One region of the Synergistes jonesii genome, then DNA from elsewhere that is predicted to be linked to it. Evidence: riboswitches for the same ligand, from Rfam matches in the RefSeq annotation. Region 1 holds a riboswitch; the other holds the start of a gene.
What was found. Region 1 has a riboswitch for molybdenum cofactor ahead of EH55_RS10135 (substrate-binding domain-containing protein). Riboswitches for the same ligand answer to the same signal wherever they lie in the genome.
Positions count from the first base shown of each region.

Region 2: it holds a riboswitch for molybdenum cofactor, as region 1 does, so the genes downstream of both, EH55_RS04295 (response regulator) here and EH55_RS10135 (substrate-binding domain-containing protein) in region 1, are expected to answer to the same signal.

Region 1 covers NZ_JMKI01000038.1:6,888-18,616, reverse strand. The annotation lists gene EH55_RS10160 (TrkH family potassium uptake protein) at 1-685, opposite strand, end outside; gene trkA (Trk system potassium transporter TrkA) at 682-2,055, opposite strand; gene EH55_RS10150 (sodium-dependent transporter) at 2,366-3,868, opposite strand; gene EH55_RS10145 (hypothetical protein) at 4,488-5,516, opposite strand; gene EH55_RS13590 (metallophosphoesterase) at 5,560-6,237, opposite strand; molybdenum cofactor riboswitch at 6,328-6,446, shown strand; molybdenum cofactor riboswitch at 6,656-6,776, shown strand; gene EH55_RS10135 (substrate-binding domain-containing protein) at 6,860-7,711, shown strand; gene EH55_RS10130 (ABC transporter permease) at 7,795-8,490, shown strand; gene EH55_RS10125 (substrate-binding domain-containing protein) at 8,513-9,361, shown strand; gene EH55_RS10120 (PstS family phosphate ABC transporter substrate-binding protein) at 9,400-10,365, shown strand; gene EH55_RS13940 (energy-coupling factor ABC transporter ATP-binding protein) at 10,427-11,452, shown strand; gene glmS (glutamine--fructose-6-phosphate transaminase (isomerizing)) at 11,564-11,729, shown strand, end outside.
Region 2 covers NZ_JMKI01000016.1:52,174-63,902, forward strand. The annotation lists gene EH55_RS04290 (molybdopterin-dependent aldehyde oxidoreductase) at 1-2,264, opposite strand, end outside; gene EH55_RS04295 (response regulator) at 2,559-3,254, opposite strand; molybdenum cofactor riboswitch at 3,331-3,448, opposite strand; gene EH55_RS04300 (class I SAM-dependent methyltransferase) at 3,659-4,429, shown strand; gene EH55_RS04305 (sialidase family protein) at 4,500-5,576, opposite strand; gene EH55_RS04310 (glycosyltransferase) at 5,642-6,727, opposite strand; gene EH55_RS04315 (glycosyltransferase family 4 protein) at 6,732-7,766, opposite strand; gene EH55_RS04320 (glycosyltransferase family 8 protein) at 7,763-8,785, opposite strand; gene EH55_RS13365 (glycosyltransferase family 2 protein) at 8,948-9,949, opposite strand; gene EH55_RS04330 (glycosyltransferase) at 10,043-11,539, opposite strand.

The sequences.
Region 1 (11,729 bases):
CGCTTGCGTTGTGGGTGGAGAAGCCGCCGGTCGATACGGCGGCGAAGGTGTGCGCTATCGCGTTATATAAGGTCATGCCGCCGGCGACGAGCAGCAGAGCGCTTACGACGGTCAGCCCCATGTAAAGGCGCCAGAGCATCACAGCCATCTCGGCGATCCGCGGATATGTCTTTTCCAGGCTCGGGCCAGGGCTTTCAGCTTTGAAAAGCTGCGTCATGTTCACGCCGAGCAGGGGAAGCATCGCTATCACTAGGACGACGATGCCCATGCCGCCGAGCCACTGCGTCTGCGCCCTCCACATCAGTATGCCGCGCGGCACAGGCTCGATGTCGCGCATTACCGTCGCTCCGGTCGTCGTGAAACCCGACATCGCCTCGAAGTAGGCGTCTGTGAAGGAAGGGATGTAGCCGCTGAAGATGTAGGGCATACAGCCTATCAGCGAAGCCACTACCCAGGAAAACGCTACTCCGGCTATTGCTTCGCGCGAGCCGAGGTCCTCCTTTTTCGCTCCTTTTCCCAAAATGAAAAAGGCGGCGGATATAGCTGTTCCCACTAAGGCGGAAAGGAAAAAGGCGGAAGCGTCCTCCGTGCCGTCGGCGAGGGCCCAGAAAAGGGGGAAGATGAGAGAGGCGGTTATCGTAAACGCAAGTATCGACAAGAAGCGTGCGACTATTTTATAGTTCAAAGCTTTTCCTCTCCGAAGGGGCGCATCGCAGCGTTTATCACCGATGCTGTGCCGAAGAGGACGATCTTATCCCCGGCATTCAATACCGTGTGCCCCGTCGGTATGAACATCTCGTTGTTGCGTTCGAGGAGCCCGATTATAGAGCCCTGAGGCATACGCAGCTCTATCAGGCTTTTGCCGGCGGCCGAGGCTTTGGGCGGTATCGTTATCTCGACCGCCTCGGCGCTTATCTCCTCCATTACCGTGAGGACGCGCGAAGAGCCCGGGTAGCGGACGCTGCGCGTTATCGCGTCGGCAAGGGTCTGGTTCCTGTTGACTATCGCGTCGACGGGTATGTGGCTCGTCATTTCAAGATATGTCGGGCGTTGGACGACCGCTATGCTCTTCGAGGCGCCGAGCGTCTTGGCGAGGACCGCGAGCATCAGATTCGTTTCGTCGTGGTCCGTCGCGGCGACGTAGCCGTCGGCCTCGGCGATGCCTTCCATGCGCAGGAATTCCGTATCGGAGCCGTCCGCGCAGAGCAGCATCGCGTCGGGCAGCTCTCCGGCGAGCTTTTCGCATTTCGTCCTCTCAAGGTCGATTATCCTGAGGTCGATGCCGCGGATATGCGAGAGAAGGCGCGCCGCGGTCTGAAAGCCGACCTTGCCCGCTCCGACGATGAAGACCTTTTTCAGCTTTTTTGATTTTTTCGGCTGGAAGAGGCGCTCGACTTCGAGGACCGTCGAGCGGTAGCATACGGTGTAGCATACGTCGCCCTGCTGTAGCCTCTCCGACGCCCTAGGCACGAAGGATTCTTCGCCGCGCTTTATGCATACGACGAGCATGACGAGCTGGGGATTGTCTCTGCGCATTTCGAGCAGCGACAGGTCGACGAGCGGGGATTCCTGAGCAATGCGGAAGACGTAGATGCCGGCGCGTCCCCCGGCTATTTCGTTCGCGTGTATCGCGGAGCGGACTTCAAGAAGCTCTTCGATCTCCTTTGCGACGGAGCGCTCGGGAGAGACCAGCATATCTATACCCAGCCCGCGGGCCCAGCCTTCGTTGTCGGTGAACTCCAGCCCGACCGCGCGTGCGATGACGTGCGGCACCCCCATCCGCTTGGCTATCCAGCAGGCCATAAGGTTGACCTCGTCCCTGTTGGTGCAGGCTATCAGCATCGAAACTTCCGTGCCGTCCTGGGCTATCCCCGCTTTGGCTAGGACGCTCGGGCGCGCGCCGTTCCCGCGGACGACCATGACGTCGAGAGTGCTTTCCGCGCGGTCCGCCCTCTCGTTGTTTTCCTCGATTATAACTATGTCGTGTCCGTCCGCCGACAGATTTTTCGCGACGCTGTAGCCAACTTCTCCGGCGCCCACAAGAACGATTCTCAAAACGCCCCTCAGTCCCTTCGCGGCTGTATCAACAAATCAGTAATTATATTACGATAGATTTAAGAAAATACAAGCCTTGTAAATTTTTTTGCCGCCGGCTTTGAGATGAAAAGGGCAGGGGAAGGCGAACTCTTCCTCCCCCTGCCGCAAAGTTATGGCCTTACTATTTTTAGCCTTACTTCTTCTTTTTCTCCGCGGTGATCGTTTTCCACATAGCCCAGCCGAAGCAGCCGAACCCTATCGCGATGCATACAGCCATATTAAGCTTCCACATTCAAAATCCTCCTCCTTAGCTGCCGAAAAAGGGCCGTCAGTCTATCTTGTTGCTGTAAATTAGCCGTTTCGAAAGGAAACCGTTGAGCAGGAGACATACTGCGAACACCAGCGCCCACTCGACCACCATTACGCCCGGGGTATACTGATACTGCGTAGGCGGCCAAAACTTGAACCACTCGCCTGGATACCATGATTTGGCGTCCCACATCCACCAGCCCCAGACGAAAGCGAACTCGAACGGGAAGAACTTGATGACCGACCACATCCACTTCACCTGAATGTCGGAGCAGGGCGATATGTCTTCGTTCCAAAGCTTTTCCACGCCGTATTTCATGGAGCCGATCGAGTAGAGGAGGCCGACCATCAACAGCGCTACGCCCCACACCATGTCCTGGTTGTTGAAGAAGCGGTTGTCGAGGGCCGAGTAGGAGCCGACGACCGCGAAGAAGAGAGCCGTGCAGAGCGTGGCCTTCGCGCGCGGGAATCCCATGTCTATAAGGTTGCGCGTCCCCGTCTCGATCATCGCGATGACGGAGCTTACCGCCGCGGAGAGGAGCGCCAGGAAGAAGAGCGCCCCCATTACAAAGCCTCCCGAGGTATGCGCGAAGAGGTTCGTCAAGTGGATGAAGGTAAGCCCGTTGGCGCCGGAGCCCAGCACTTCCTTAACCGCCTCCGGGTTCGGGGCGAGGGCGAAGACCGTGGGCAGCACCACCATGCCGGCGAGCATTGCGGCCACCATATCGCCGAACGTCGCGGTGAAGGCGTTGAGCTCGATGTCTTCATCCTTGGCGGAGTATATATAGTAGATGTGGAACATACCCCAGCCCGCGCCAGACGACCAGGCCGCCTGGGTGAAGGCGGCGAGCCATATGCGCGGGTTGCCGAAGTCCTTTACGTCCACGTGGTACATAAACTCGAGCCCCTTCATCGCGCCCGGTATGAAGAGCACCCTGACGAAAAGAAACGCCAGCAGTATGAAGACCATCGGGATCATTACCTTGTTGGCCGTCTCTATGCCGCCCTGTATGCCGCGGAAGACGGCTATCGAGCATATCGCGATGCCTACGATGAACCAGACCCACGATTCATAGCTGGGAGGAGTCAGCGCGAAGTTGTTGAAATACTGCGTCGTGACTTCCACGCCGCCCTCCCTCACCGTCGAGAGAAAGCCGGTCAGGATGATTACGAGGTACTTGAGGCACCAGCCGACGACGACCACGTAGTACGCCCCCAGGAACGCGTTGGTAAGCGCCGTGAAAGTCCCCATCCAGGTATATTTTTCGCCGAGCATAGTTTTGAAGCCGCCGGCGTTCGCCATTCTCGATTTTTTCCCGAAGACGGATTCCGCGCAGATGAGCGGAACCGCCCAGATGAACAGAGCCAGGAAACACATAAGGATAAATGCACCGCCGTTGTTGCTGGCGACCTCGCGAGGGAATCTCCATATGTTGCCAGTTCCCACGGCCATCCCAAGCATCGCGGCGATAAGCCCCAAACGGCTGCCGAACTGTTCGCCGCTTTTTTTGATTTCCGCCATACTTATTACCTCGCTTTCGATAATTAAAATGATGAAATTGGGTCTCTCCCCATCACGCGTCGTCGCATTGAGCGTTAATGCGTGACGCCTTCTCCTTTCCTCTCAGATTTAAAAATCTTGTTAAAAAAACTCGCTAAATAATTTGTCGTTGAACGATTTCTGGCGTCATGACTTAGTTTATCATCATTTATTTTAAATAGCAATATTAAATTTCATAAAAGATTATATATAAAATTTTTAAAAATTATATATTTAATTTTTCGATATATTGGTTACAGAAAGTTATAGGCCAAAAATGTCGATATAAATAGAACAAAAGTCTATTGATCAGGCGTGTAAAAATAATATTTTAATAATTTACGGTGGAAGGTTGCGAAAAAATAAACACAGCCAATTCCATGGGGCGCTTTATATAAATAATGAACTTCAGAGAATTTGCCGTACCAATACCGTGCGTTTTCGCGCGGAAGCTATAATTGCGTAAAATACGCCGCCGTTAGGGTGTAAAGCTCGGAGCGAGAGCTCGGCTCTTTCGTTTTATTTATGCAGGCGGCGCGAGGACGAGAAACGCGCCTTCATTTTTCAAAAAGGAAGCGCGCTTCTCTTTTTTTGAATTATTTTACCCCGATACTTCGCCCGGACGCTTTTTGCGCTCTCTTTCGATTTCCGCTTCCAGCCGCATCAGCTCGTTCATCGAATCGATGTCGATATTCTTCATTACTTCGTTGCGGTTCATGATTCCAATATCGTTGCGCGTTTTGCCGGGGAATTTATTGAGCTCTGTGAACGCCGATATCTTCCGGTCGTTGTGGTATACGTCGAAATCTACGAAGCGCTGCCCGTTGTCATCGTATTCTAGCCCCATGGCCAGCTTTTTTATCGTCTGTACGTCGAAAGGCGTGTAGAGCTTCATCATGTAGACCGGCAGCGTCCGCCGCGTCAGCGCCCGCTCCTGCTCCCATTTTTCCTCAAGGACCATGCCCATCTGCAGTCCCTGTATGACTGTGAGCAGTCTCTGGCGGTGAAGCTCGAAGAGCTTGTCGGAATCGCATATCCTTATTTCAACGTCGTTCCAGTCCGGCGTGCCGAGCGCTGTGCCGAGGTATTCGATCCCGCGCAGGGAAAGGTACTGGAGGATGGCGTCTTTGGAGCGCGCGGAGACGAGCAGCGACTTATGGTATATGTCGTATTCCTGTATCGACTTCGCCAGCGACTTGGGCGTGAAGTAGACGATGGAGGAGGTACCGGGAATATCTGGGCGATAGAAGGGGCGAGAATCGATTATCTCGCCGCCGAGGTCTTTTTGTATGGCGCGGATGCCGCGCTCGATATCTCCCATCAGCCTCATCATCACATAGCCGGGCATTACGCCGATGCTCTCCACGCCGCTTGAGACGCGGCTGTTTATCAGCGTCGCCAGCAGCATTTCAAGAGGGTTCTCGGAGACGTATGTTTCGTCGATGCTTTCGTCTTCCGCTTGTATCCGCAGAAAGACCAGCCTGCGCGCCGGCCCGTATTTTTTAAGCGAACTCTCCGGGTCCAGCGATATGAGCGCCCCCCAGGCGCTCAACTTGTGACGGATCTCAGTGACTTGTTCCGATATCTTCATGGCTATGGCTTCCGGCCCCGACCTTATCAGAGATATCATTTTGTCTTGCCTCCCTTTTTTGCCTCTTTTTGTCCGCGATCCCCTACAGCGAGACCCGCCTGCGCTGGAGCCGCGCGTCGTCCGTCCCCGGCGGATAGGGGATAGCGGTCACTTCGCCGCTGTATATGTGGATAAGGTACATTGCCTGCAGTCCGTTCAGGTACATATTGCCGTTGGCGCCTACACCGGAGGGATGCACCATGTTGTGCCCGTAGAGGTTATACTGCGCAGGCTCCGTCATGACGTCCTCATAGGTGTGCCCCGCGCGGAAGGAAAATTTTCCCAGCGAGAAGGAACCTGGGGTGGTCCAAATCTGTACTGAAGGGTTGTGCCTGTACGAAAGGAGCGTGGGGACGTCGTCGTGATTTCCGGTGACGACGATCGCGCCGTAATCCTCTTCGTCGAGAATCGCAAAAAAATCTTTGATTTTTTTGCGATAGAGGTCGATCAACCCCGGGCGTTTTTCCAGCTTCACATTGTCGACGAAGTCCCCAGTGTGGACTATCCACGCCGGCTTCAATCTGCGCAGGGCTCTACGCAGATAATGGTACATAGTCTGAGGCGTGTCGGAGATGTGGAGGACCATCTCGCGAGCGTCGATGCACGGCGGGTTGATGCCGAACCATATTCCGAGGTCGTCGAACTGTTTTATGATAGGACATGCCCTCATCTCTTCAAGCGTCGGCTTGGGAATGTTGGGCGGGATGCGCAGTGTAGTCATGCTATCGCCCCCATTTCGGCATAAAATTCTGCAAAAAAGCTTTTAGCGCTTGTCTTTTTCCAGCATTTATTGTACCATAAACGACAATGATAAAAAATGATTCTCCGAGCAGCCGAGCCTAAAGAAGGTGATCCATGGCTCTCCTGCCGACAGGGTCGTCGAGGAAACGCGGCGGCCTCCCTTTGGAAAGGAGAAGGGCTGCTCTGCTTATCGGGGGCCGTGCTCTGTACAAAGGGGTACGGCTCGTTTATTTATCAGGAACGTTTTAAACACAACAACTCTCCACTTCTGCGAGGAATGCCCCCAACATTCCTCGCCTAATTTCATTGTATATATTTTGTACGTATTGAAATAGCGCGCCGTGATAGTGTACAATAACGGCGTCGCAGGTTTTTGCCTGGCCTGCGGCGAAGCGTATGCGTCATAACGTCCCTGAAACTGTTCTTCCTACGGCCTTCCGGCTATGGAAGGCGGTCGTTAGGGCGGCCTTGGAAACGGGGCCGTCTCCCGTGATGGAAAGGGGATAGCGAAAGTGCGTGAACGTTCTTTTCCTTCCTCCCTGCCGCGCGGGTTTTATTATGGCCGCAATGCGGCACAAATTACACGAGGAGGGTTTTTACCCATGCGTATCAGCAGAAAGAGTTCCATTATCGCGCTGTGCCTTGTCGCCTGCCTGCTTGTCTTCGGCTCGTTCGCGACGGCGAAAGCGCCCGTGCTTCGTATGGCCACCACTACGAGCACGGACAACACCGGCCTTCTTGATTATCTCGCTCCTATCCTTTTGAAGGATACCGGCATAGAGATCCAGTGGGTCTCGGTAGGTACCGGCAAGGCTCTCGAATACGGGCGCAACGGCGACGTGGACGTCGTCCTGACTCACTCGCCTTCGCAGGAGGATAGGTTCATGGAGGAGGGCGCGGGGGTGAACCGCCGCAAGGTCATGTACAATGACTTCGTCCTCATCGGCCCCGCGAACGACCCGGCCGGCGTCAAGGGCAAGCCGGTCGTGCAGGCCTTCGCCGCGATAGCCGCCAAAAAACAGAAGCTCGTCAGCCGCGCCGATAAATCAGGCACTCACACGGCGGAGCTTAAGCTGCTCGAAAGGGCGGGCGTTAAGGACTTCGACAAGGCGGATTGGTACGTGCAGACGGGACAGGGGATGCTCAAGACGATAAACATCGCAGACGAACAGAACGGCTACGCCCTCTCCGACCGCGGCACGTTCATAAAGTATGAGGCGGGGCTTGAGGGCAGAAAGGGCCTCGTGATCATCTGCGAAGGCGACAAGGAGCTGCTCAACAGGTACAGCGTGATGGCGGTCAGCCCGATGAAGCACCCGAACGTTAAGTACGACCTCGCGCTCAAGTATATCGACTGGATCACCTCTTCAAAGGTCCAGAAGGATATAGCGGACTTCAAGGTCGAAGGCAAGCAGCTCTTCTTCCCCGAAGCCGAAACGCGCTACGGGCATTAAACCGGCTTTCGTCGACGGACAGACGCGCAGAAGCGCCTGTCCGTTTTTTATGACGGATAACGGCTGAACCGGGGGGTTGCTATATGGATTTTATCGCCCGCGGATTTGTGCAGGCTTTCAGGCTTCTGTACGCGCAGGACGAGGAGACGATGGTCATTCTCGCCACCACTCTGCGCTTGACCGCCCTTTCTATGGCGGCGATCTTGGCGCTTGGACTTCCGCTCGGCTTCGCGCTCGGCTATTTTAGCTTTCCAGGCAAGCGTGCCGTGCGCGCCGCGACCGATACGCTTCTTGCGCTGCCTACCGTCGTGATCGGCCTTCTGGTCTATGCGTTCATTTCGCGCCGCGGGCCTCTCGGCGGCTGGGAGCTCCTCTTTACCGTCGAAGGAATGGCTATAGGGCAGGTGATATTGGGCACGCCTATCGTAGCGGCTTACACCGCCTCCGCTGTCGAAGGGCTCGACTGCCGTCTGCGTCAGACGCTCCTGACCCTCGGCGCGTCGGGCGCGAGGCTCGCCGCGGCGAGCCTGTGGGAAGCCCGATTTCTGATTCTCACCGCGGCTCTCACGGCGCTTGGGCGCATCGTCGGCGAGGTCGGCTCGGCGATGATGCTCGGCGGCAATATCAAATGGCACACGCGGACCATAACTACTGCCATAACGCTTGAGACGGGCAAGGGCGACTTCGCGCTGGGAATCGCGCTTGGCGTGATTCTGATACTTATATCGCTGCTGCTTAACATATCGTTGTCTTTCCTGCGCCGCAGGACACAAAATTAAATGAGGATGGTGCTTTCACGTTATGAAAAAAATTAAAAGATTTATCGCGGCCGTCGTCTTTCTTCTTATCTGTGCGCCGGCCTTCGCCGGCACGATCAGGCTTTCAAGTACGATAGGACCGGTGGACGCTGGCATAATCCCGCTTCTTGCCGACAACTACAAGGCCAAGACGGGAACGGAATTCGTCATTGAAAAGGCCGGCACGGGCGCGACGCTGGAGAAGGCGAAGACGGGGAATTTCGACCTCGTCGTCGTTCACGCGCGAGCTCTTGAAGACCGGTTTATAGCGGAAGGCTACGGACAGAACCGCAGGGATTTCATGTATAACGACTTTGTGATCCTCGGCCCCGAAGGGGACCCCGCGGGAATCAAAGGGATGAAATCGGCGGCGGAGGCCCTTAAAAAGATAGCGGAAGCGAAGGCTCCGTTTATCAGCCGCGGAGACATGTCCGGCACACATGTGGCGGAAATGAAGGTATGGCGGGCCGCAGGCATTTCTCCCGACGCTGAAATGGACGAATGGTACACGGTCTTTTCGCTCGGCAAGCTGGGCAACGGCCCCACGACGATTTTTGCCGATAAGCGCGGCGCCTATACTCTGATGGACAGGGCGACCTATCTTACCAGGAGAAGCGGCATAAAGATAGTCCCGCTCGTGGAAGGCGATCCGATACTTCTCAACCTTATCGCCGCCATAGAGGTCAGCCCGAAGAGATTCCCGAAGGTGAACAACGCCGAGGCCGTAAAATTTGTCGACTGGCTCTGCGGCGACGAGGCTCAGACGATAATAAAGGACTTCAAGGTCAGTGAGTACGGGGAGCCGCTCTTTTTCCCGAACTCCGACGAATGGAATAAAAAGCACGGCAAATAAATTTCCGCTGTGCGGAGAGATGAAAGGGAGGGCTTCGAATGAAACGCGCTCTTAAAGCGGTAATCCTGCTGTTTATAGCGATCGCGGCGCTTTCCGCGCCGGCCGACGCGCACGTATACGTCGCGGGCTCCGACGTCGCGCAGTGGTTCCCGAAAGCCGCGCTCAAAGCCTATGAGAGTAGCGCTGATGTGACGATCAACAAGAGCAAATATAATAAAAACACCGCGATAATAGCTCTCGCACAGAATGATAGCTGCGACATAGCGCTTTCGACGTGGCAGCTTTCCGAGCTCGACAACGAAGAAGTGCTGCGGGCGCTCTCTGACGCGGAAGCCGCCGGCGTGCTCTTCTCTCAGACGCCGTTTGTGATAGACGCTATCCCGCCTATAGTGCACAGGGACAATCCGGTGAAAAAAATGACGCTCGACCAGCTCCACGGCATATACACGGGGAAAATAACGAATTGGCACGAACTTGACGAATCGATCAGCCCCGATATTCCGATAGACGTCTATTCCACCAGCGAGAGCGACGGCAAGTACATAATTTGGAAAGACCTCGTGATAAAGGGGAACGCGTCGGACGACGTAGGCTACGGCAGGGCGCCGAAAGATATGTCCGCTCTCATCGCGCGGGATGAAAACAAATGGGCGATAGGCTTTGACAGCATGTATTATATAATGGAATCGGAGGCCTATCGGGCCGGCAGCGTGGACATAGTGGCGCTGACTAACTACGAACGGCTTAAAGAGGGTCCGTCCCGCGAGTATCCCGTGTCGCGCTATCTCTACGCGATAACGAGAAACGACGTCAGCGCAGAGGCGCAGAAATTCCTTGACTATCTCTTAGACTCGCAGACTCAGAAATACGCCGAGGCCGTGCATCAGATACCGCTGACCGGCACGGCTCACGACGGCGGCGGCTCGGGCTGCAGCGCCGCGCCGTGCGGCGCCGCGCTTGCCGCCGTAATCCCGCTCATTATCTTGAGAAGAAAGAAGAAGTAAACGCAGAAGGCGGCGCGCCGTCCTAAACGGAGGTACGCCGCCTTTACCGTGGTAATTTTTCATGACGCCGCTTTATGAGATACACGACCTTAAACAGAGCTATGGAAGGGGAACGCCCGGCCTCGACATCGCCGATTTGACGATAGAGGGCTCCGGCATAACGGGGCTCGTCGGCCCCAACGGCAGCGGCAAATCGACGCTGCTTAAGATACTCTCTTTTCTGCTGCCCTACGACGACGGCACGCTGCTCTACCGCGGCAGCCCCGCCGCCGGACGCGAAAGCGCGCTTCGCCGCGAGGTAACCTATCTTCTTCAGGATTCCTACCTGCTCAGCCGCTCCGTATATGAAAATATCGCTTTCGGGTTGAGACTGCGCGGAAATATCGGCGCTTCGGAGATAGACGGCAGAGTGAAAGAGAGCCTCGCCAGGGTGGGGCTCGATCCGAAAAAATTCGCGTCGCGCCAGTGGTATCAGCTTTCCGGCGGAGAGGTGCAGCGCGTCGCTCTGGCCGCGCGGCTCGCCCTGCGCCCGCGCGTGCTGCTGCTCGACGAGCCTACCGCGAACGTGGACGAGAGGAGCGCGCAGCTGATAATGGAAGCCGCCGTTATGGAAGCGAAGGACCACGGCGTCGCGGTGATCGCCGCTACGCACGACTTAGCGTGGCTCTATGAGATGTCCAGCGAGGTCGTGAGCCTTTACCGCGGTCGCGTGGCGGTAGGCGCGGAAAATATATTTCAGGGAGGATGGACTATCGCGGAGGGGCGCGCGGCGCGCCTCTTCCCCGGAGGGCAGGCGATATTCACGGCGCCTCCTCTTTCGGGAGAGCCTTCGGCCGCCGCGCTCGGCGCCCAAGATGTCCGGATTCTTACGAGCAGACCAGCCGAAGAAGAGCGCGTCAACGTGATTTGCGCCCGCATCGTGCATATGACGCTTGAGCGCGCTCTGTCGTCGGTGCTCGTATCGGCGGACGCCGGAGGCTTTATGATCAGGGCGCGCGTGCCGGGCGGCGCCGCGCTCTGCCGCGAACTTTACCCTTCGCGCGAAGTTTTTCTTGCGTTCCAATATGCGGCCCTGCGCTGGCTGTGATATCCTCCTGCGGCTGTAAAAGTTAGTTCTTCCCGCAAAAGACTTTATGTTTGTCGTGATAATGTTATAGAATAAGTAACGCTTATCAGCCGCGAAAGGATGATTCTTAGAATGTGCGGGATTATGGGTTATATAGGCTGCAAGGAGGCCGCGAAAATAATTCTTGACGGCCTTGCGAAGCATGAATACCGCGGTTATGATTCCGCGGGGATAGCGGTGATAAAGGGCGGCGAGATACAGGAGATCCGCACTACGGGCAGAGTCTCCGTCCTCGCCG
Region 2 (11,729 bases), on a different contig from region 1:
TCCGCTTTGCGCATCGCGTCGAGCAGTTTATTGCAGCTGTCTACGATCGCGTTGCCGACCATGACCTGCGAACGGCTGGCCGCCGCGGCGCCGCTGTTAGGCGCCTTCGACGTATCGGAGAGTAGCAGGTGTATCTGGTCTGGACGCAAGTGCAGCGGCTTAAGCGCCTCATGCGCGGTGCCTATGCAGCCCATGTCGGCGCCCTGGCCGTGGTCTTCCCAGGTGTTCATGACGCGCACGCTGCCATCCGGCAGGAGCTCGATGTTGCTCGCCGCTTCGTCGGCGCCGTCGTCGTTCGAGTTGTAAATACTGCACGAAACGCCTACGCCATATTTCTTTTCCGGCGTTGAAAGCTCTTTGGCTTTCTTTTTCATTTCCTCGTAGTATGGACGCGCTTTTTTCATCATTTCCGGCAGCGGGAAGACTTCCGGCGCGTAGCCCGACGGGAATTGCCCGCGTGGATTCTCCGTGAAGGGCTCCCATTCGAGGAGGTTTTGCTCTCTAAAGTCGAAGGGGTCTATGCCGCATTCGTAGGCCAGCATGTCCATAGCCGTCTCGCAGCCCCAGTAGGCCTGCGGCGAGCCGTAAGCGCGGAAGGCCGCGCTCCAACGGTGGTTGGTCCAGACAGTATAGCCGACCGCCTTCATGTTGTCGTAGGCATAGGGAGCAAAGAAGAACTGCCCCGATTTGTTCGTGAGGTCGTTCGCAGACTCGCTGTAGGGGCCGTGATCGATCCACCAAGTCTGCTCCACTCCAAGAAGCTTGCCGTTCTTGTCCGCACCGGCACGAATGTGCATAAGGGAGGGCGAGCGCTTCGGCGTGCGCTGGTTGTGCTCCTTCATGTTGACACGCATGTAGACAGGGCGCCCGGATTTGATCAGGGCAAGGGCGAGAAACGGCTCATTCGTCGGGGCGGTCTTGTAGCCGAAAGAGGCGCCGAGGTTGTTCTGGATGACGCGGATGCGCGAGGGCGCGACGCCTATGCCGCGCGCGATTTGGAACTGGTGGCGGTAGACCGCTATGGACTTAGTCGCCAAAGTCAGTTTGCCATCTTCGTCGTAATAGGCATAGCCGCAGTCGGCTTCGAGGACCATGTGAGGCTGACGCGAGCTGTAGAATTCGTCGTCGATGTGATACGGCGCGTTCGTAATGATGTCGTGCGGATCTTCGCCCTTCTTGAACACGCGCTTGTTCCACGCATTGGGCATTCCGTCATAGCCGTCGATCTCGTCATATACCTTGACGGCGTCCGGCTTCTTGGCCATGTAGACGTCGATCAGCTCGGACAGCTGTTCGTAGTCGACCTTGATCTTCGCAGCCGCTTCGCGCGCGTGCGTTTCGGTGTCGGCGACGACTACCGCGCAGACCTCGCCCCACTGGCGGATCTTGTCGCCCTCTTCGACCATGATGCGGTGCTCCCATCCGTCCGTGAGGGCGGAGGCGCAGTTGACCTGACCGTATATGCGGTTTGTGCCTCTGTTGGCAAAGACGTCTTTGTAAGTTACTACGCAGTTCACTCCTTCGCTCTTTTCCGCTTCGCTGACGTCTATCTTGTTGACCTTCGCGTGACGGACTCCTTCAAGCGCGTAGGGATAGGCGAAGAGGAATTCTTCCGGCAGTTTGAGCCGGTCGTCGTCGCCGAAGTCCCAAAGGCCCGTCGCCTTGTATACCGCGTTTGGACGCGGGAGACTCGAACCCCAAACGGAATCGCCCGGCTTGTACATCTTGGCGAGGTCTTCTATCTTCTCTTCGCCGCGCAGGATCGCCGCGGCTTTCATCACCGCGTCTACTATCTGTTTGTAGCCGGTGCAGCGGCAGGCCATCCAGTTCTTGCCGAACCAGTCGCGGACTTCTTCGCGCGTCGGGTTTTTGTTCTCGTCGAGGAGCGCTTTGCCGCACATGATGAAGCCCGGCGTGCAGAAACCGCACTGGATCGCTCCGCATACTATCATCGCCCACTGCAGCGCGTGCAAATTCTCCGGCGTGCCTACGCCCTCGATAGTCGTGATCTGCGAGAACTCGGGAACGCTCTTCCAGCGCGTGATGCACGCGCGGACGACCTTGCCGTTTAAGATGACGTTGCAGACGCCGCACTGACCGCAGTTGCAGCCGCGCTTCGTACCCGTCATCTTGAGCTGTTCGCGGAGGACTGTAAGCAGCGTTACGTCCGGCTTGCCTATCACACGGCGCGGAACCCCGTTGATGGTAAGATTCTTGACTACATAGCTTGCTGATAGCTGAGCCGCTGACATTTCCTTTGCCATTTGAAAACTCCTCTCACATTTTAATTTTTTTCAAACGATGGACGCTTAATGCCATTAAACTTCATTGCAACATTGTTGCAACAAAAGTCTAAATTCTCTATACAAAGCATACATAAGTTCAGAAAATGGCGCAACATTTAGGCTAAAAAAGAAACATTATGTGCCTTTTTGATACAGTTGTGCTCAATTAAATTCACGGAAAATAAAAAAGGAAGCCTTTGGCTTCGCCGGGCTTCCCGTTTTTGTCCATTTTTTTGTTTTTAATAACGCCGTTGAGTTCCATCTGTATTGTAATTATAAGAGCGCCATCCGATAGCGCTTCTCGGGCCTTCCCACCCTGCGGTAGGCGTATTCCACGACGACTCGTTCGCTCATCGTAAGGAATTCGAGATAGCGGCGCGCCGTCGAGCGCGAGAGGCCGAGGCTTTCGCCGACCTCCTGTGCGGAAAACGTCGCGTCGTGCTCCTTGAGGAAGGTTTCGACGTCGTTGAGGCACTTCAGCTGCAACCCCTTCGGTATCGAGCGGTTGGCGCTCCACGACGGATCGTGGCTCTTCATCGCAAGCAGCGCGTCAAGGTCCTCCTGCTGCCACGGGCGCGTCCTGCCGGTCAGCGAATGATGGTATATCTGATAATTTTTCAGCGCGGCGCGCAACCTGTCGAAGGAGAAGGGCTTCACGAGGAATTCGAAGACGCCTATGCAGAGGGCCTTGCGCACAAGCTCCGGATTCTCTCCGGAGGAGACGACTATGTAATCGGTGCGCGAGTAGGATTTGCGCAGCTCGTCCAAGTCGGCCATGGCGTCGAAGTCTTTAAGGAAGAGGTCGAGCAGCACGAGATCGACGTCGACGCACTTCATCGCGTCGAAAAGCTCCCCGCCGTTCGAGACGCACTTAAGAAGCGTGAATGAGCTGTCGTTTATGATCACGTCGGAATACAATTTTTGGAGCAGCGGGTCGGACTCGGCTATAAGAACTTTCAAACTCTGCATTTTCGCTCATCCTCTCTTCATCGGTATGTCCGGCGCGCGGAAGAATCGGCGAAAATACATAGAGGCGTAACAAATACGGCCTGCCAACCCTTCCCCTTTCCAAAACGGGAGGCGCCTCCGTTTCCAAAGACACCCATTGGTCTTGTCCCATGAATAAAATTCGCAGGGGCTTTGACTCGGGGATTTAATCTTTTAATTTCAATTAAAATTATAGCAAAATAAATGTTTACGTCAAGAAAAATTTGCGATTCGGCGCTCTCTTTTTAGATAATACAGTTCGACGATTCACACCCGGCGCAGGGCCGGCGCAAGTCGGTTATAATAGTGGCGGAGCAAAATCCAACGGCGCGGCGTCAAACGTATTGCCGGCCGGCCGCAGCGCTTTATGAAAGAGGTGCCTGTCAATGGCAAATCAAATATGGGATCCGGGAGAATACAAAAGGAACGCGGAGTTCGTGCCGAATTTCGGAGCGGCCGTTATCAAGCTCCTTGAGCCGAAGAGGGGCGAAAGAGTACTCGACCTCGGCTGCGGCACGGGGATTTTGACAAAGAAGCTCGCAGAGGCGGGCTGCTCGGCGGTAGGTGTCGATTCAAGCGCCGAAATGGTCGCGGCCGCGAAGGCGGAGGGCGTCGACGCGTTCGTCGCCGACGCGCAGACCCTTAAGACGAATGAAAAATTCGACGCGGTGATGAGCAACGCCGCGATTCACTGGATGCCGGACCATTACGCGCTTTCGCGTCGCGTCTGGAATCTTCTCAAGCCCGGCGGACGCTTCGCGGCGGAGTGCGGCGGCGAGGGATGTGTGCGCATAATCCGCGAAGGTATGAAGATCGCGCTGATAAAGCGCGGCATAGACTACAAGGCGCGCAACCCCTGGAAGTTCCCCGCGCTCGGGGCCTTCTCGCAGATTCTCGAAAGCCAGGGCTTCAAAATAAAATATATCGCGCGCTTCGACTGCCCGACACAGCTGCCGGCGGGGCTGCGCGGCTGGCTCGAAGTTTTTTCCCACAGCCATACGGCCGGCTTCACAGCTGACGAACGCGAAAGCTTCTACAAGGAGGTCGAGGGTTACTGCCGTCCGGCCCTCTACAGCGAAAAGAACGGTTGGACGGCCGACTACGTGCGTCTGCGCTTCCTCGCGCTTAAGCCCGAGGAACAGCCGTACTCCGCTTAAAAATTTAGAGCGGCCCTTCGCCTATCGACGATACGAAGGGCGCGCTCTTTTATCGCGCCGGCAGGCGCGCTCAGAGCGGGAGCCCCGAGCTCTTCAGCGCCGTGAACCAGTGATTCTCTTCGTCCTGCCCAGAAAAGTAAAGCCTGAACGCCCCTCTTTCGTCCTTCAGCAGCGAGCCCTTGTAAAGGCTCTTTTTACAGAAATTATATTTTCCCGGCTCGATCGCGTCGCCGAAGACGCGCCAGCTCACGCCGCCGTCCCTGCTCGACGCGAACGCTATGCCCCTGTCCGATTTATAATTTCCGGCGCGCTGATAGCAGAGCGTCATCAGCAGCTCAGATTCGTCCTTCTCGATGACTTCCGCGTGCCACGGCTCGACCCCCTCCGGCAACCCGCTGATTTCCGCGGCCGAAGCCTCGCGCCAGCCGAGCATATCGCCGCTTCGCGCGCGCATGATCGAAAAGACGCCGCCCGCGCCGTCAACGTACCAGAGGAAATATTCTCCGCCTCTCTTGACGACGGAGGGCGACATCAGGACGGCGAGCTCCCTTTCGCCGTGGAATTCCTCCATCATGACGGAAGGCGCGCTCCAGTTCACGCAGTCCTCCGTCTCCGTGACGAGAAGCCGCACGGAAGCGCCGCTTCGCATATATTCGCTCCTGCGGTAGATAAGATATATTTTCCCGCCCTCGCAGTGCAGCGCCGGGTCCGAGTTGTAGCCGACCCAGTCGGAGGGCGCTGGAATCAGCGGGGACTTTCCCCCGCGCGGCAGACGCCACTCTTCGCCGTCGGCGCTTACGAGGAATTCGGGATTCTCGAAATATTCTATGCCCTGCGGAAGCGGCGTGAGCGTCATTACGTATCTCCACCTTCCCTCGCCGATACCTTCTGGGATGTATCTCGCGCAGGGGTGGACGCTTTCGCCGAAGCCGGAAGTGCAGGATAAGTCGAGTATGCGCATGCCATGCGGCAGCTCCTCTTTTCTCGGCGAAAAGTTTCCCGCAGCGTAAAGCACGCGCGCGTTTTCGAGCTGGTTTTTGTTCCAGAGCTTTTTAAAATATTTCGCGAGGGCGCGCGGCAGCAGCGCGGGGAACCTCACCGCGGCCCGCATCCCTATTCTTATCGCCTCGCGCTTGAATTTGTTCAACTACTTCTCCCTTTTTTCTTTCCCGTGAGCGGCGTCGGCCGCGAAAAAATCCGTGTGATACCCTTTTACCTTTTATTTTTTCGCGAAAGGAGGCGCTCGTAGATATCTATCGTCCTCTCCGCGACCGCGTCGAGGCCGAATTGTGCGGCGCTTCTCTCGGCTTCGGCTCTGAGTTGCGGCAGCTTTGCGCGGAGCGAAAAAATCCTCGCGAATCTTTCCGCAAGCGCAGACGCGTCTCCCGGCTCATAAAGCAAGCCGTTCACCCCCTCCGTTACGATCTCCGGAGAGCCGCCGATGTTCGTCGCGATCGCGGGGAGACCGCAGGCCATCGCCTCGAGCAGCATGACGCTGAAGCCCTCCGGCCGCTCGGAGGGTGATACGAAGACATCGGCGCCCCAGAGCCATTCTCTGACGTCGTCCACATATCCGCTGAAGAGCACGCTGCCGGCGGCGCCGAGGCGCGAGACGGCGCCTTCCATCTCCGCGCGCAAGGGGCCGTCGCCGATGAGCCAGAGTTTCGTTCCTGCACCCCTCCCAGTTCCCTTCAGAAAGAGCGCGTAGCCCTCGATGAGGGCGCCGAAGCCCTTGCCATCGTCGAAGCGCCCCCCCGCCGCTATCACGACGTCTCCCTCGCCGGTGGAGTTTTTCGCGCGCATTTCGCGGCGCGCCCGCTCGTCCCTTTTATAGAAGCGCGCATCTATCGGGTTGTAGACGACCCGCGACCTTTCCGGCGGGAAGCCCTGCGCCTCCATATGGCGCGCCACGGCCTCCGAGCAGGGCAGTATCATATCGGCGTTCCTGTAATATTTTATCTTCGCGTGCTTGTCGACCGTCGAGACGACCGGGACGTTTCCGCGCCTTCCCCACAGCCCCCCTATCGCGGCCGCCGACGAGAGCCTCGTGTGTATTATGTCCGGCGCGGCTTCGTCAAAGCGCTTCGCGGCGCCGCGGCAGAGCGCCGGCGCGGAAGGAAACAGCGGCCTGTACTCGGCCGTTTCGATTCCGCCTTCGCGCAGCCGCGCGGCCAGCGTGCCGCCTCCACGGCAGAGCGCGCGGTTGTCGACGCCGAGCTCCGTCAGCTTTAAGAGTAGCGCGATCCACGACTCGCGCCACGTGAGGTTGTTTTCGTCTACATAATGCAGGACGCGCACGGCGCTATACCTTTTTCTTTCCGCCGGCCGCTATGACTTCGCGATAGATTTCTTCGTCCTCGTCCGCCATCTTCGCGAGGGTCGGCACGCTTGAGAGAGGAATCTTCAGCTTCGCCGACCTCGTCTTTATAAAATCCTTCAGCGCGGCGCGCCACGCTTCAACGTCGCCCGGCCGCAAAAGGTTTTCGCGCCCTTTCGCCATCTCGACGACAGGGGCTATATCCGACGCTATGACCGGTATGCCTATCTGCACGGCGCGCGCGAGAGTCAGCGGCATCCCCTCGGCGTAAGAGGGGAAGAGCAGGCAGGAGGAATTCGCCATGAATTCGTCGGCCTTCTCGGAATAGCCGTGGAAGGCTACCTTATCGCCGAGCCCGCGCTCGGAGGCGATTTTTTCAAGCTCGGCGCGCAGCGGGCCGTCTCCTAAGACGTCGAGCGTCCACTCCCCTTCCCGCGGCAGGGCGGCCAAAGCGTCCTGCAGCCCCTTGACAGGAGAGAGGCGCCCTACGAATAAAAATTTCACCGGCCCGCGCAAATTTTCCGGCTTCCAGAAGACTTTCGGCTCGTCGAGCCCGTTCAGCACGACATGCGCGTTTTCGTAAAAGCAGCCCTTCATAGCCTCGCGCACGGCGGCGCTGACACATATCACACAGGCCGCGCCGCGGTAGGGCGCGTATATCCAGCGCGATTTGTTGCCGAAATCGACGTGGGCCGTGACGATGTAGGGGATGCCGGCTTTTTTAGAGGCGATCTGGGCGATCCACGCCGGCACGCGCGAATGGGCGTGAAGCAGCTGGACGCCTTCGGCGCGCGCTCTGCGCGAAATTTTTTTCGCGCAGAGCGCGACGGTAAAAGGATTTTTTTTATGCACGGGCATTTCGATCTGCCGCACGCGCGCGGAAAGCTGGCGCGCCATTCTGCCGCCGGCCGATATGACGGTGACGTCGTGCCCGCGGCGCGAAAGCTCGTTGGAAAGGTCTATCACATGGCGCTCGACGCCGCCTATCTCAAGCTCCGGAAGAATTTCGACTACCTTCATCTCCCGGGCTCTTTCAACTTCGCGGCGATTATATAAGGCAGCGTCCATATGTGGGCGCGGAAGAGGTTGTCCGCCAGCTGTTTTTTAAGGCGCTTTACGCAGTCCGCCGAATGTATGTGCGTGAAGGCCGGAGAGGAGAGCCCCGAGAGCATCAGCCTTATCAGTTCGTCTTCGCTGCGGCAGTACGGCGTGAGTCTCAGGTAGCGCCAGTAAAGGTCGTCGACGTACGGGCGCGTGCAGGCGACCCACGGCTTCGCCGCGCCGCCCGCCATGTGCCATATCGAGCCGCGCAGATCCTCTTCGCCCACGCCGCCTGCGTCGATGCGGTTGAATTTTTCATCTATCAGCAGCTTGTCCTTCGCGAAAATATAATTTAGGCAGTCCTGGTCGGCGAGGGTTATGCATTTTTTATATTTAGCGTAGAAATCTTCGACGGCTTTCAAAAAGTCGTACTCTTCGCGCAGCTTTTTTAGATTCATCAGCAGCACCCCGGCGTTGAAGTAGCCGTCGCGCGATACGCCCAAGACATCCCACACCAGGCCGAGGCGCCACGGAACGGGCGCGCCTTTGATATAATCGAGCGACCAGACGTCGCGCGCCGCGGCGACAGCGAAATTTTCCAGCGGGACGTCCCACAGCTCCGCGATGTCCATGTTGACCGCGATGTCGCAGTCGAGATAGATTATCTTATCGGCGCCTACTATCTCCGGCAGCAGCAGCCTGTAGAGCGTGCCGCGCGCGCCGTCCGCCGTCAGACGGCTTACGTCGATATTTTTTCCCTCTATCATGCTGCCGGCGTTGATAAAGTCCGCGCTCTGCCCGAAGTCCCCCGCGGTCGTTGCGAGCTTGTTTCTGTTCTCCTCCGTCAGCGTCTCGTCGTGTATTATATGAACGCATACGCTCTCCTTTGTGTTGGCGAAGATCGACGCCATCGTGACGGCGGCGTGGCGCGAATAGCCTCCCTTCGGGTCGCAGAACGCAAGCGCGATATGGATGGTCTCTTTCTGCAAATCTTTCACAGCCTTCATACGCGCCCCAAGCGGCGCTCCGTCTCCTCACAGGCGGACGTTGCCGACCGCCGTGAACCAGTGCCCTTCGGCCTCACGGAGTGAATAATAAAGCCTCCAGCCGCTATTGTCTTTTATAAGCGAGGCTTTGTAAAGGCTTTTCTCTCCGCGGCGTCAACGCCCCGCGTAGCCGCTGTATTTGCTATAATACAGCGACGGCAGCAGCAGAGCGGCGCAGCCGCGCAGGAAGACCTCCGGCTTGATGAAAAACGCGCCGCGGCTCTTAAGTATCGCGCGCCTTATGTCCTTAGACGAAAGCAGCGCGTCGAAGCGCTCCCTTTGGCCGCTCATCGCGAAATAGGAAAGCAGCCGGAGGTACGCCAGGGGCAGGAGCATATCCTCGGCCAAGAGGCGAGGCCTTTTCCCGCTCGCGTTCCTTCTTATATACTCGGCCTCGCGGAAGTGCGCCTCGGTGTGATGCAGATAGCGCTCGATTTTCTTTTTTCTATTTTTTATCTCGGCGCGCGACCCCATCGCCTCGTGCTGGACGTAGATGTAAAGGCAGTCCGGCACGAAGGAGCACTTATTCGCGCGGCAGAGGACCTTTATCAGGAATTCTACGTCCTCGCCGGCGCTGCAGCCGTCCTTGTAGGCGATCGCACTGCCCGTCAGGAAATCTTTTCTGTAAAGGGTCGCGCAGTGCGGGATGTCGAGCTTGTTCAGTATGCGCAGCTCCAATACCTCTTCCATGCTCAGCCCCTCCGGCACGACAAGGGGAAAATCTTTCACCTCTCCGCTCAATGGGTCGTGCGTCTTATAGCCGCACGACGCGAAGTCGCCGCCGTTTTCCGTGATTGAGGCGTGCAGCGCGGAGATAAAACCCGTCTCCGCCATGTCGTCGCCGTCGAAAAAGAGGACGTATCTGCCCGACGATTCGCGCAGCCCCCTGTTTCTCGCCGACGAGCAGCCGACGTTTTTTCCGAGGCGTATCAGCTTATAATTTCTTCCGCCGCGCGAAAGTATCTCACAGGCGCGCTGCGCGCCGCCGTCCGTCGAAGCGTCGTCGACCGCGACGATCTCCAAATCTGCGAAATCCTGCCGGATGAGGGAGCCGAGAGTCGCGGGCAGCATCTCCCTCTGATTATATATCGGGACTATGACGCTGACTTCGCTCAACGCACGCCCACCGCCTCTATCAGGAATCTCCCGCGGGCAGGCCTGCCCATATGAACGGTCGAACGAAGACGGCGCCGGCGCGATAAAACTCGGTTAAGCGCCGTCATTCGCCGCTCCATCTTCATCTTTCCACTCCACAAGACGAGGGACTTCGTCCAGAATAGATTTGTACTGCTCAAGGGAGCCGTCCTTTCCTTCCGGATCCAGCCGCATATATCTTTCATATTTTTCCCTTCTTTTATCCTCGTCTATCCATCCGTAGTGCTTCAGCCTCAGCGAAGAATTGCGGCTTTTAAGGTACTTTATGTTGTTAGGCATCCTACCGCAATGTTGGTTGGTGCGTTTCGTAAATAGATATTGAAAGTCTTCGTCGTAGCGCAGCATGAAGGCTTCGTAGCGCAGGTGGGCGTTCCATAAGGAATCTTCGCGATAGTGCTTTTCGTCCCATAAGTCATAGCGCCGAAAAGCATACACATAAACGTAAGGGTCTTCGCTCAGGACTCTCCGTATGTCATTCTTGAAGCGAGCCTCGAAGATTTCGTCCGCATCCAGAAAGAGCACCCATTCTGGGCGCATTTTTACAGTCTCTTCCCACTGAAGCCGCCGCAAGCGCCATTCCGTGGAAAACATCGATACGCTGTTTCTGATGATTTTATGCGGTATATTTTTCAGAGCCTCTTCGCAGACTCGGACCGTATCGTCGGTGCTCGCGTCGTCTATAATGACGGCGTCGTCGATGTATTCCGCACAGCTTGCCAGCATCTTCGCCAGATATGCCGAAGCTTCGTTTCTCACAACCATCGAAAGCGTTATCTTAGGGACGTCCGATCCGACGTTTTTCTTAAAGCGCCGCAGCAAAGCGGTAAGTTTAGTGTTCCATCTTATTTCTTCGTATATATGATACAGCCTATACCTTACGCCCGTTTTCATCACGCGCAGATACTTCCTCGCTTTATCGCTGAATGACAAATCATCCATCTCGTCTGTAAATGAAAAGCCGCTTTTTTTATATTCAGCCACGCCCCGAAGGTAGCTCTCTCTGTATATATGATAAGCCGGATAAAACGTATCCACGAACAGCTCAAAGCCGGCGGCGACGGCGCGAATGCAAAAAGCGCGGTCTTCCCCCCAGAATGAGATGTTATAGAGCTTGTCAAAGTTTACCCCCGCCGACAGCACTTTTTGTGAAATGAGAGTACAGGCGCCCAAGCCGCCTACCCTGTAGGTCCCCTTTTCTTTCAGCGCAGAGATGAACTCCATCTTCTTCACGGTCCGGTAAAGGCGGTTTTTTGTTCTGGGATCGGCCGGGTCGTACAAGAAGCCTTGATCCATCAGCCATACCTGCGGCTCATAGTCGTCGCCCTTCGATACCTTTGTCCAAAAAATGTTCGACACTATCTCTCTGTCGACGGAAAGGAGCCGCCGCAGCGTTTCAGGATGCAATACCAAGTCTGAATCCACTAAAAATAGAAAGTCGCACCCCATTTTCCGAGCATAGTCTATGATGGCATTTTTCAGCCCGGCGACTCTCTCTATCAGCTCGCCATCCCAATTATGTCCGTCGTATGACGTCCTGTTTAAAAAAATCATGCTGGAGTCCACAATATCCACTTCAGCGTTATCAGCCTTAAACGTACGCAACAAATCGGAGGATTCTGAAGCGTCACAATCGTCGACAAACAGGTATGCGACCTGTAGATCCTCTTTGTTCAGCTCGCTCAACGAGAGCAAAAATTCTCTTAATATATTTGCCTTTTGCCTAACCGGACTTCCGATTAAA